3 regions of the Bacillus sp. VA15 genome follow, and region 3 is predicted to be linked to each of the others. Evidence: riboswitches for the same ligand, from Rfam matches in the RefSeq annotation. Region 3 holds a riboswitch; each other region holds the start of a gene.
What was found. A riboswitch is a leader RNA that binds a small molecule or an ion and turns the genes downstream of it on or off. The one in region 3 is predicted to bind thiamine pyrophosphate.
Positions count from the first base shown of each region.

Region 1 (4,244 bases), 160 kb from region 3:
CGTTGCATTTTTGACACCCATCCTTTTGCATCGGTTTAAACTCAGCATCCCGGTTGTTGTTGCTGAAATCATTATGGGATTGATCATAGGAAAAAGCGGCCTTAATTTAGTTGTGGAGGGTGACACATGGCTCCAGACGCTTTCTATGCTCGGATTTATCTTTTTAATGTTTTTAAGCGGGCTTGAAATTGATTTTTCATCGTTTGAGAAAGGAAAGAAAAAGCAGCTTATGCCGAACGGCAAAGAAGCGCCTAATACGTTTGCTGCGGCATCTATTATCTTTGGCGGTATTTTTATTTTATCATTGCTGCTGTCTTATGGGTTCGTCTTGGCAGGATTTATCGAAAATGCATTCTTAATGACGCTTATTATTTCAACGATTTCATTAGGCGTTGTCGTTCCAACGTTAAAAGAAGAACGAATCATGAATTCAAATATCGGGCAGATTATTTTGCTCGTTGCTGTTATTGCTGATTTGGCTACGATGATTCTTCTTGCTGTTTTTTCCTCTTTATACGGAGAGGACAGCGGAAACATGTGGCTTCTGATGATCCTGTTTGCAGCCGGAGTGGTGCTTTACTTTTTCGGCCGGGTCTTCAAACATCGCTCTTTTGTTCAATCCATGTCAAAAGGGACGATCCAGATCGGAACGCGCGCGATTTTTACGTTAATTATCGTACTCGTTGCCCTGTCTGAATCACTTGGGGCAGAAAATATTCTCGGCGCTTTCTTAGCAGGGGTTCTCGTTTCCCTTCTTTCACCAAACAAAGAACTTGTTCAGCAGCTGGATTCATTCGGCTACGGGTTCTTAATTCCGATTTTCTTTGTGATGGTCGGTGTGAAGCTGGATATATGGACCCTTTTCCAAGATCCGAAAATATTAATCATGATTCCACTTCTGCTTTTGGCGCTGTTAGTCAGCAAAATCATTCCTGTCCTGTACTTGAAGAAGTGGTATGATAACCGAACCGTTTTGGCATCTGGTTTCCTGCTGACATCAACGCTTTCGCTCGTGATTGCCGCTGCGACAATCGGCCAGCAGCTTCACGTGATCAGCGCAAATATGTCAGGAGCGCTGACGTTAGTAGCCGTCATTGCCAGTATTTTTTCGCCGGTCTTCTTTAAAAAATTGTACAAACGGGAGGAGCAGCCGGAGGAGAAAAAGACGATTACGTTTATCGGTGCAAACCAAATGACATTGCCTGTTACTCTTGAGCTGCCGGAGGAAGAGTATGATGTGCGTGTTGTACACGTATACCAAGAGAATGCGGAGGAAAAGCTGTCAGAATCAGTATTTACTGTCGAAACGATTTCTGACTATGAACACGAGACGCTTGAGTCACTCGGCATTTTTGATACGGATATCCTCGTTGTTGCGACAGGGAATGAAGACATGAATGCGGACATTGCATTACTTGCAAAAGAAAAAGGCACAGAAAGAATCATTGCCAGCGTAGGATCACCGGAGAATGAAGCAGCTCTGAAGGAGCAGGGAATCAGCATCTTTTCTATTTTGTTGTCAACAAAAACACTGCTTCGCGCTCTGATAGAAGCGCCTGGAGTCATGAGGCTTCTCACGAACCAGGAGTCTTCGCTGTATCAAATTAATATGGAAAACAGCACTTACGACGGTGTGATTTTGCGGGAATTCCCTTTAACAGGCGACGTCATCTTTGTCAGGATTTTCAGAGGTGTGGATAGCATCGTTCCACATGGGGACACAAGGCTGAAACTGGGAGACCGCTTAATTGTTACCGGATCTCGCGGGTACGTAACGGAGCTTAAGAAAACATTAGAAGGATAAACCTTGACCAAATAGGGATTCGTGTTAATATAGAGGTGCAGAACAATTCAATATGTATTCGTATAACCACTAGGGGTGTCCTTCATAAGGGCTGAGATAAAAGTGTGACTTTTAGACCCTCATAACTTGAACAGGTTCAGACCTGCGTAGGGAAGTGGAGCGGTATTTGTGTTATTTTACTATGCCAATTCCAAACCACTTTTCCTTGCGGGAAAGTGGTTTTTTTATTTATCAGACAGGGGGAATGACGTGTGAAGTTTTCAGAAGAATGCCGCAGTGCAGCCGCAGAATGGTGGGAGGGGAGTTTTGTCCATCCGTTCGTTCAGGGAATCGGTGATGGAACGCTTCCGATTGACCGTTTTAAATACTACGTGCTTCAGGATTCTTATTATTTAACGCATTTTGCGAAGGTGCAATCGTTTGGCGCCGCTTATGCGAAGGACCTTTATACAACGGGACGGATGGCAAGCCACGCCCAAGGTACATATGAGGCGGAAATGGCGCTTCATCGCGAGTTTGCGGAGCTGTTGGAAATCAGTGAGGAAGAGCGTAAGGCGTTTAAGCCGTCTCCTACGGCATACTCTTATACATCCCATATGTACCGTTCGGTTTTGAGCGGGAATTTTGCTGAGATCTTAGCTGCCCTGCTGCCATGCTACTGGCTTTATTACGAGGTAGGTGAGAAATTGCTGCATTGTGATCCGGGGCATCCGATTTATCAGAAGTGGATCGGCACATACGGCGGTGACTGGTTCAGACAGCAGGTCGAAGAGCAAATCAATCGGTTTGATGAGCTGGCGGAAAACAGCACGGATGAAGTGCGCGCCAAGATGAAAGAGAATTTTGTTATTTCCAGCTTCTATGAATATCAATTTTGGGGAATGGCCTATCGAAAAGAAGGCTGGTCCGACCGCGGCATAAAAGAGGTGGAGGAATTTGGAGCTTCACGCCATAACTGATGACTGCAAGCCGGTTGAAGAGTTAGCGAGAGCCATCATAGCTATTCGGAATGAAGTTGATTTTATACACATTCGGGAACGGTCAAAATCGGCGGCCGACATTTTGAAACTGCTCGGGCTTATTTCCGAAGGCGGTGTTGATAAGCGAAAACTGGTCATGAATGGGCGAGTGGATATTGCGCTTTTTTCTACGATTCATCGCGTGCAGCTGCCGAGCAGCAGCTTTTCGCCGAAGCAGGTCAGAGCCAGATTTCCTCACCTTCATATCGGTCGGTCGGTGCATTCGCTTGAGGAAGCGGTTCAAGCAGAAAAGGAAGACGCTGACTACGTGTTGTTCGGCCATGTGTTTGAAACGGATTGTAAAAAGGGTCTTGAAGGCAGAGGTGTGTCATTGCTGTCAGATATCAAACAGCGGATATCCGTCCCGGTTATTGCGATCGGCGGAATGACGCCGGACAGATTAAGAGACGTAAAACGAGCAGGAGCAGACGGTATTGCAGTCATGTCGGGAATTTTTTCTTCCGCTGACCCTTTGGAAGCTGCCAGACGATATTCCCGCAAGCTAAAGGAGATGCGCTATGAAAAGGCATTATGATGCAGTTGTCATTGGAGGCGGAATTATCGGTTCCGCGATTGCTTATCATTTAGCAAAGGAAAACAAAAACATCGCATTGTTTGAAAGTGGAACAATGGGCGGCAGAACAACAAGTGCTGCTGCCGGAATGCTGGGCGCCCATGCCGAGTGCGAGGAACGTGACGCGTTTTTTGACTTTGCCATGCACAGCCAGCGTCTGTACAAAGGTCTTGGAGAAGAGCTTTACACATTATCCGGTATTGATATCAGACAGCATAACGGCGGTATGTTTAAGCTTGCGTTTTCTGAAGAAGACGTGCAGCGGCTGAGGAAGATGGATGACTTGGATTCTGTCAGCTGGCATACAAAAGAAGAAGTTTTAGAAAAAGAGCCGTATACGTCTGGTGACATTTTCGGGGCAGCCTTTATTCAAGATGATGTGCATGTTGAGCCTTATTTTGTTTGTAAGGCATATGCGAAAGCAGCGAAAGCGCTTGGGGCGGAGATTTTTGAGCATACTCCTGTCCTGCATGTCGACCGTGACGGTGAGGCGCTGTCCATCGAGACGCCGAATGGTAACGTATGGGCGGATCATGTCGCGGTTGCCAGCGGGGTGTGGAGCGGAATGTTTTTTAAACAGCTTGGGCTGAACAATTCATTTTTCCCTGTAAAAGGGGAGTGCCTGTCTGTTTGGAATGATGATATACCGCTGACAAAAACACTTTACCATGACCATTGCTATATCGTACCGAGAAAAAGCGGCAGACTGGTTGTCGGCGCGACAATGAAGCCGGGTGACTGGAGTGAAACACCGGATCTTGGCGGATTGGAATCAGTAATGAAAAAAGCAAAAACAATGCTGCCGGCCATTCAGAATATGAAGGTGGATCGTTTTTGGGCAGGACTG
Region 1 is NZ_JBVQPQ010000002.1:776,408-780,651, reverse strand. It holds gene AC0DBE_RS09005 (monovalent cation:proton antiporter family protein) at 1-1,804, shown strand, start outside; TPP riboswitch at 1,866-1,974, shown strand; gene tenA (thiaminase II) at 2,056-2,763, shown strand; gene tenI (thiazole tautomerase TenI) at 2,741-3,358, shown strand; gene thiO (glycine oxidase ThiO) at 3,342-4,244, shown strand, end outside.
Region 1: linked by a shared signal. The riboswitch ahead of tenA (thiaminase II) and the one ahead of AC0DBE_RS08050 (YkoF family thiamine-binding protein) in region 3 are both predicted to bind thiamine pyrophosphate.

Region 2 (4,244 bases), 210 kb from region 3:
TGGCTGACACCGCCGTTTTTCGTAGTAAATCCGGCAATGACTTCTCTGTTGTTTTGATTCGTTTGTGTCCAGTCTTGTATCATGAGTGTCGAGGGTGTGGTAAGACTGAATGGGTGATATGTATTCATGATGATCCAACCTTTCGACAAACATTTAAAAAAGCGGAATTTCCCACTTATTTTACCACATCTTTCTGCATTCGTTGAGCGCCGATTTGCATATTTCTAAATGAAATGTGCCGGAAGAATCCAGACTTCCGGCATTTGCCAATCCGCGGCAGACGAGCAGGTTATGCATGCGGTTCATTTAATCGGACCAAGATTACATCTTCCCCGATTTTTACTATATTTCGCCATGGAATGACCAATTCCTCTTCTTTTCCAAAAAATCCGAGAACTTTCCCATTTCCTCCTAGTATGATCGCCTGAATTTTGCCAGTGGTCACATTGATATCTATATCACCAATGCTCCCCAGCTTTTTTCCGTTTGAGACATTGACGACATCCTTCACCTGAAATTCTGAAATGCTGATCATTCCATCACGTCCTTTTTCCGTCCTTTTTTCAAGTATATGAACGGGCGGGCTGAACCTTGTCAGCAAGAAAAAATTTTCATGGTCACTGTTCTTTTTTACAGCTGCACCAACCGATGATAAAATTGAGCATAATTTTCGTATAATCTACCAGCTGCTCAATCGATACCTCCTCGTTCACGGAGTGTGCATTGTGAAGATCTCCAGGTCCATAAATCACGCTTGGAATGCCGGCATTATACAGCCATCCTCCGTCTGTAACGGATTGAGAAACGTCAATAACCGGACGCTCCCGTTTCACTTTCTGATGAGACGCTGTAAGTGCTGAGACGCCTGGGTGGCCAGGGTCAACTTCCAGTGCCGGAAAAATTTCTCCTCTGTCTTCAATCATAGATGAGCCTCCCCACTTGAAGACAGGGCGGTTTTCCCTAAGCCAAATATCACTGTCACTCAGCCGGTTAATGTAATCTTCTATTTCCGCTGCCACTTGTTCATGGGTTTCATTCGGGTAAAAATGGACTGTGATCCACAGTCGGCACTCGTCAGCTATAAAAGCCGCATGCCTGCCGCCTTCTATGACAGCCGGGTTAATCGTATTTGTGCCTGGTTTAAAACCGGGATAACTTTTCATGATAGACCAGTGGCGCTCCAGTTCCCCGAGCCCCGCAATGATTTTTGCCATTTTTTCAATTGCGCTTGCTCCGAATGTTCCTCCGCCTGCATGAATCATATTCCGCCTCGTCCCATCATGAAACGTTTGACTGCTTTTGATTTCAATCCAGCCTGTAATGACACCGCCTTGACCTTGAATATGCATATCGCTCGTATCCGCGACAACTGCAAAATCAGCATGATAGCCCCTCTTGCAGCATTCAAGCGTGCCGGCTTCTCCGACTTCCTCCCCGATAACCGATTGCAGAATCAAATCACCGGGAAGTTCAATGTCGGCTTCACGAATCAATTTCACAGCAAACAGCACACACGCCATTCCGCCTTTCATATCAGAAGCGCCTCGCCCGATTAAGAGACCGTTTTTTTCAATTGGATGAAACGGATCATGCTCCCACTCCTCATCCTCTTTTACCTCTGCCACATCTACATGGCCATTGATGATCAAGCTATGATAATCTGCTGAATCTGTTCCCTTTAGTAGACCTACAACATTGGGATCTCCTGGGTACACGTCCCATTTATCGATCGAGAATCCCATTTCATTTAAAAACCCAGCAATCCAGGACTGAATGCCGTCGGTATTTCTTGCAGGCGGAGCAGGTGTTTTATAGGACATCAGCGTTTTTGCTAGCTGAATAAGCTCCTCCTTTTGATCTTCCACCTTTGTTAACAGAGAGTCTATTTGTTGATTCAATGTGATCCGCTCCTATTCTTTAAAATCAAAAAAGCCGTTTCAAATGTTATGAAACGGCTTAATAAAAACAAACAGAGTCCTATGTACTCCGTTGTTTCACCGCTTCCCTCCGCTGGCATGATCCAGATCAGGTCAAAAGGGTTAAGACAAAGTCTCTCTCAGCTTCGCAAAGCACCCCTAGGATGAATCGATATGTGTTTGTCAGGCATTCGTTATCGGCTCGGCTCTTGTTAAAAACGGCCGATTCTGATTCCATAATACATGGATTGGCGTATCAAAAAAAGCGGAAAGTATTTGATCAGTAAGCATTTCCTTTACTTCTCCCGATTGAAAGACCTCTCCCTGTTTTAACAAAAGGGCTTTGTCAAAGACCGGCAAAATTTCTTCCGCATGATGAGTCACGTAAAGGATCGATGGCGCATTTTCTTTATTTGCAATGTATGTAATCGTGTCTAACAGCTTTTCCCGGGCAATAAAATCCAGTCCTGTGACCGGTTCGTCCAGTATCAGCAGCTCCGGATCAGCCATTAGCGCTCTTGCAATCAAGGCTCTTTGTTTTTCTCCTTGAGAAAGGGTTTCATAGCGGCGGTCGGCATATTCAATTGCTCCCAAGTCCTCTAACAAACCAATCGCTTTTTCCCTGATTTCTGCACTTGGTGTTTCATATAATCCAATCGAAGCGTAAGCTCCGCTCAAAGCAATTTCAAATGCCGAATCTGCCGGATAAAATTTTTGCTGAAGAGCCGCTGAGACGAGGCCAATTTTCCGTCTAAGTTTCTCCCCAAGCTCCGTTTTACCAAATTCATGGCCAAGCACCTGCATCTCGCCCGATGTTGGAAAATAATAAGAGCAAAGCATATTTAACAGCGCTGTCTTTCCAGCGCCATTCAGTCCGTAAAGCACCCAATTTTCCTTTTCTTCCACCTTCCAATGAATATCTCTCAGTATCCATTTTCCATTCCGTTTTAGTGAGACATTGTCAAGCTGCAAAATCATCGTGGTCCTCCTCTTTACTGCCTTTATAATTATTTAAATTTTCATAAAACTTTGTACGAACTAGGATACCTTATTTTTTCCAAAACGTAAACCGCCCGCAATCAATAGAAAAGCCTTTAAAACAAAATCGTTTTAAAGGCTTTTCTTTCATTATTGATGAATATTCTTATTCATTTGTTTGATAGCCGCTTTTTCAAGTCTGGACACCTGCGCTTGGGAAATCCCGATTTCCTCGGCTACTTCCATTTGAGTTTTCCCTTGGAAGAATCGCTTTCTCAAAATCATTTTTTCCCTATCATTCAGCCTTCTCATGCCCTCTTTTAAAGCCAGCTCTTCAATCCATTGTGAATCTTTATTGCGTTCATCACTGATTTGATCCATCACATAAATCGGGTCTCCGCCGTCGTTATAGATCGGTTCAAATAGAGAAACCGGATCCTGGATGGCATCAAGCGCAAATACGATTTCCTCATGCGGTACTTCAAGAACTTTTGCGATGTCTTCTGCAGTCGGCTCCTTGCTTGTCTCACTGATTAACCGCTCTCTTACCTGAAGTGCCTTATAAGCGATATCCCGGAGTGATCTTGAGACACGGATCGGGTTATTATCGCGTAAATACCTGCGGATCTCTCCGATAATCATAGGTACAGCGTATGTTGAAAACTTAACATTGTGGCTTAGGTCAAAATTATCAATGGATTTCATTAGTCCGATGCAGCCGACCTGAAATAAGTCATCAACATACTCTCCTCTGTTATTAAATCTTTGAATGACACTTAAGACAAGACGCAAGTTCCCGTTTACAAGCTTTTCTCTTGCTGAATCATCGCCTTCATCCTGCAGCTGCCTAAACAGCTTTCTCATCTCTTCATTCTTGAGTACTGGTAATTTGGAGGTATCCACCCCGCAGATTTCGACTTTATTTCTCGACACTTTTTTCCCTCCCTACAGGAGCTGCTGTACAACGTTAAGTATCTCCTTGGGTGGGAAAAATATGCACTGCGTTCAGACCGAAAAATAGTCATAATTGGGAAATCCTTGTAGAATCAAGGGATTACCCGTAAAAATTTTTTTACACCATTTTGTTGAATTCTTTTCGCAATCTTTTAATGATTCGTTTCTCAAGACGAGAAATATAGGACTGGGAAATCCCCATCATATCCGCTACATCCTTTTGGGTCTTTTCCTCCTCGCCGACAAGGCCAAAACGTAGTTCCATGATTTGTTTTTCCCTCTCATTGAGCTGTTCAAGCGCTTTTTTCAAAAGCTTTTTATCTACGTTAGCTTCTATGTCTTTTGTGATGATGTCATCGTCAGTGCCGAGCACATCAGAAAGCAAAAGCTCATTGC
Region 2 is NZ_JBVQPQ010000002.1:404,585-408,828, forward strand. It holds gene pgeF (peptidoglycan editing factor PgeF) at 1-128, opposite strand, end outside; gene AC0DBE_RS06950 (YlmC/YmxH family sporulation protein) at 290-535, opposite strand; gene AC0DBE_RS06955 (acetylornithine deacetylase) at 618-1,898, opposite strand; TPP riboswitch at 1,986-2,087, opposite strand; gene AC0DBE_RS06960 (ABC transporter ATP-binding protein) at 2,100-2,894, opposite strand; gene sigG (RNA polymerase sporulation sigma factor SigG) at 3,045-3,827, opposite strand; gene sigE (RNA polymerase sporulation sigma factor SigE) at 3,967-4,244, opposite strand, start outside.
Region 2: linked by a shared signal. The riboswitch ahead of AC0DBE_RS06955 (acetylornithine deacetylase) and the one ahead of AC0DBE_RS08050 (YkoF family thiamine-binding protein) in region 3 are both predicted to bind thiamine pyrophosphate.

Region 3 (4,244 bases):
ATGCTTTCTCCCGCTGTATGTCTTTCATCGTCATCATTAATCGTCTGATCGGATTGATGATATGGCGGGCCAGCAAGCTGCCGGCAAAAAAAGAAGCGATACAAACAGCAGCACTTGCAGCGATTAAAATGATTTTCAGCAGAAACAGACTCTCTTCTGTGTTCTCCAGCCTTTCAACCAGCTGAAGAGATACCACTTGCCCATCGGTCCAAATAACCGGAACAGCAGCTTCAGCAAACAGTTTGCCGTCATGTTTCCTTACATCTGCCGTTTCCCCGCTGTGAAAAGAGAGTGGAAAATCTTTATACCCTTTTTCTTTTGTCATGGTCATGACGGCTTTTTGGTCACCATTCACTACACGAACCATGCCGTTTGCTGGAAGATAGGCCTGCAGCATGTCCTGCAAAGCCACTCCTTCTGTTTCAGCAGCATGCAGCGCTTCGGCAATGTTATCCGTCTCATCTGCAAGCCGGGCTGCATCCTTTGAGGTCAGCGCGGACGAAAAAATGAGATAGACTGCGGTATGGACCAAAATTAATAAAATCAACAGCGATATTGATGTGTACAGATGAATCTTGGTCTTCAGCTTCATCGTTTACCCCTTAATGGCATAGCCGACCCCGCGAACGGTATGTATCAGCTGTTTTTCGTAAGGATAGTCCAGTTTTTTTCTAATGTATCTGATGTAGACGTCCACGACATTTGTATCACCGATATAATCAAATCCCCATACCGAGTTTAGAATCTGCTCCCGTGTCAGCACTTGCTGCGGATGCTTCAGCATATAGACGAGCAAATCAAATTCCCGGGGCGTTAATTCCACCTCTTTGTCTCCGCGTCTCACTTCACGGGTTTTTTCGTTCACCCGCAAGTCGTCATATGTAAGAAAGGTGCCAATATCTTCTGTTTTTGTTCCATTTTGGCGCAGCGCCGCCCTGATTCTCGCAAGCAATTCCTCGATTTCAAACGGCTTGGTGACATAATCATTCGCACCGATGTCCAGCCCTGTTACCTTATCAGGGATACTGTCGCGTGCCGTTAATAAAATGACCGGTGTCTGCTGATCCGTTTTTCTCAAGCGGCGCAGCACTTCCAGGCCGCTAAGTCCCGGAAGCATGACATCAAGAAGCACTAAGGAATACCCGCCTTCCGCGGCCGCATTCAGTCCTTCTGTGCCATCGTGTTTAATAGTGACGCTATATCCTTCATATTCCAATTCAAGCTGGAGCACCCTGGCAATTTTCTCTTCATCTTCCACAATTAATATGTGCCCTTTTTCCAAATTTGATCATCCTCTCCTGTCCCTATATGAAAAAAATGATTTCATTGTTTACAAAATGAGTCTTATCATCTATTATGATGTCAAAATAAAAAATTGTATACGGAAAGCACTAGGGGTGCTGTTTTGGCTGAGATAAAGCGCGCAAACACGCGCTTTGATCCCTTATGACCCGATCTGGATAATACCAGCGTGGGGAAGTGCAGGTTGACCGAATGGTGTATTTTTTTGTGCGCTTAATCGATCTATGACTGCATATTCCCTTAGGATATGCAGTTTTTTATTTTACAAAAAAAACAGGAGGTCGGAGAAATGGATCATATTTGTGGTACAAGCAGAATTGCCGGGTTTCGGTTCTCTTTATACCCGATGACGGATGATTTTATCGGTGTGATCAAGTCTGCGCTAAAAAAAACAGACACATCTAAAGTTTGGACGAAAACCGACCATATCAGCACAGTTCTGCGCGGATCGATTGATCATGTATTCGACGCTGCCAAAGCCATTTATCTTTATGCGGCGAACAGCGAAAAACACATCGTCATGAACGGCATGTTTTCCATCGGATGCCCGGGCGATACACAGGGAGATACATATCTTTCCGCGAACGATAAGCGTGTCAATGAAGATGCTGTCCGAAGCCTAAACGCGGAAGCGCCGTGCCAATTTGCGCTTTATCCGATGAATGAGCCGGATTATATGGGCTTGATCATGGAAGCTGTCGATATTGCGAAAGCAGAAGGCACCTTCGCACAAGGTGTCCATTATGCGAGCGAGCTTGACGGAGATGCGCATGACGTGTTCAGAACACTGGAGGCCGTTTTCCGCATGGCTGAACAGCAAACAAACCACGTAACCATGACTGTGAATCTCTCGGCTAACAGTCCATCAAGAAAAAACAGAAAGCAGGGATAAAATGAAAAGCTGGAAAGTAAAAGAAATTGTCATCATGTCCGTTATCAGTATCGTTTTTGCCGTTGTTTATTTATTATTCACGCATTTCGGAAACGTACTTGCAGGTATGTTCGGGCCAATCGCCTATGAACCGATTTACGGCATTTGGTTTATCGTTTCTGTCATCGCCGCGTACATTATTCGAAAACCGGGTGCGGCGCTAGTTTCTGAAATCATTGCCGCTCTCGTAGAATGCTTGCTGGGAAATCCGTCTGGCCCGATGGTCATCGTCATCGGCATTGTACAAGGTCTCGGGGCTGAGGCTGTATTTCTCGCGACACGCTGGAAAGTATACTCTCTGCCTGTACTTCTGCTGGCAGGAATGGGATCTTCAGTAGCCAGCTTTATCTACGATCTCTTTGTTTCTGGCTATGCAGCCTATTCACCAGGTTATCTTCTTATTATGCTTGTCATCCGTCTGATTTCCGGCGCGTTGCTTGCGGGGCTGCTCGGAAAAGCGATCAGTGACTCTCTCGCTTATACGGGTGTGTTAAACGGAATGGCACTCGGAAAGGAACTGAAAAAGAAACGGAAGCAGGCATCAGAACATGCAAGCCTTTGATGACCTCCTGACGGTTGACCAGCTCAGCTTCTCTTATGAAGAAGACGAGAAACCGGTATTTCAAAACATTTCGTTTGAGCTTCAAAAAGGAGAATGCGCTTTATTGTTAGGGCCGAGCGGGTGCGGAAAAAGCTCGCTCGCCCTTTGTTTAAACGGTCTTTACCCGGAGGCTTGCGACGGCATACAGTCCGGACATGTATTTTTATTTCAAAAGCCGGTCACTGGTGCTGAAACCTCCGAAACAATTGCTCAGCATGCCGGGGTCGTCTTTCAGGACCCGGATCAGCAGTTTTGCATGCTGACGGTGGAGGACGAAATCGCTTTCGGGCTAGAAAATCTGCAGGTTCCGAAAGAAGAGATGGCGGAGAAGATTGATGCCGTATTAGAAAAATTACGCATTACCCATTTAAAAGAAAAAACAATATCTGCACTGTCAGGAGGACAAAAACAAAAAGTGGCTCTCGCCTGTATTTTGGCGATGGAGCCTGAGCTTATTATGTTAGATGAGCCAACTTCTTTATTAGATCCTTATTCAGCTCGGGAATTCGTTCACATGATGAAAGATCTTCAGCAAGAAAAAGGCTTCAGCCTCCTCGTCATTGAGCACCAGCTTGAAGAATGGACGCCTTGGATTGAGAGAACGATTGTACTGGACAAATCAGGGAAAAAAGCGCTCGATGGCCGGACGAAAGATCTATTTCAGCACGAAGCGGAAACCCTAAAGGAGTTGGGCATCGCGATTCCAAAAGTGTGTGGCCTGCAGGAAAAACTCAGTATGCCGTTTACTTTATCAAAAGAAACGCTTTTCAAAGAACCCTTTGCTGGGCATGCCGAAAAGAAGGAAGCTCCTTCTGGGAAGAGTGTGCTGGAAATCAGCGGCCTTTCGTTCGCAAGAGGACAGCAGACGATTTTCAAAAACATCAGCTTTTCATTGCGCGAAGGCTCTTTGACGACGCTTGTCGGCCCGAACGGCACTGGAAAATCAACACTCTTATCCGTCCTCGCCCGTCTGATGAAGCCGAAAAGCGGCAAGATTCTTCTATATGATAAGCCGCTGCAATCGTATAAAGAAACTGAACTGCGAAAACGAATGGGATTTGTTTTTCAAAACCCGGAGCATCAGTTCGTCGCCGGCACAGTATATGACGAGCTGCTGTTCGGCCAGAAAGTAAATGCTGAAACTGAGAAAAAAGCGCAGCACCTGCTGCATCGTTTCGGTCTTGCGCATTTGGCTGATCATCATCCGTTTGCAATCAGCCAAGGGCAAAAACGGCGCCTGAGCGTCGCTACCATGCTCATGCATGACGTAAAGGTTTTATTATTAGACGAACCAACCTTTGGCCAGGACGCCCGTACGGCGGCTGAATGCATGGACATGATTCAGCGTATCAAGGCAGAAGGAACCGCTGTCCTCATGATTACACACGATATGGAGCTTGTGTCTTCGTA
Region 3 is NZ_JBVQPQ010000002.1:615,971-620,214, forward strand. It holds gene ykoH (two-component system sensor histidine kinase YkoH) at 1-592, opposite strand, end outside; gene ykoG (two-component system response regulator YkoG) at 596-1,282, opposite strand; TPP riboswitch at 1,384-1,495, shown strand; gene AC0DBE_RS08050 (YkoF family thiamine-binding protein) at 1,592-2,194, shown strand; gene AC0DBE_RS08055 (ECF transporter S component) at 2,196-2,795, shown strand; gene AC0DBE_RS08060 (ABC transporter ATP-binding protein) at 2,782-4,244, shown strand, end outside.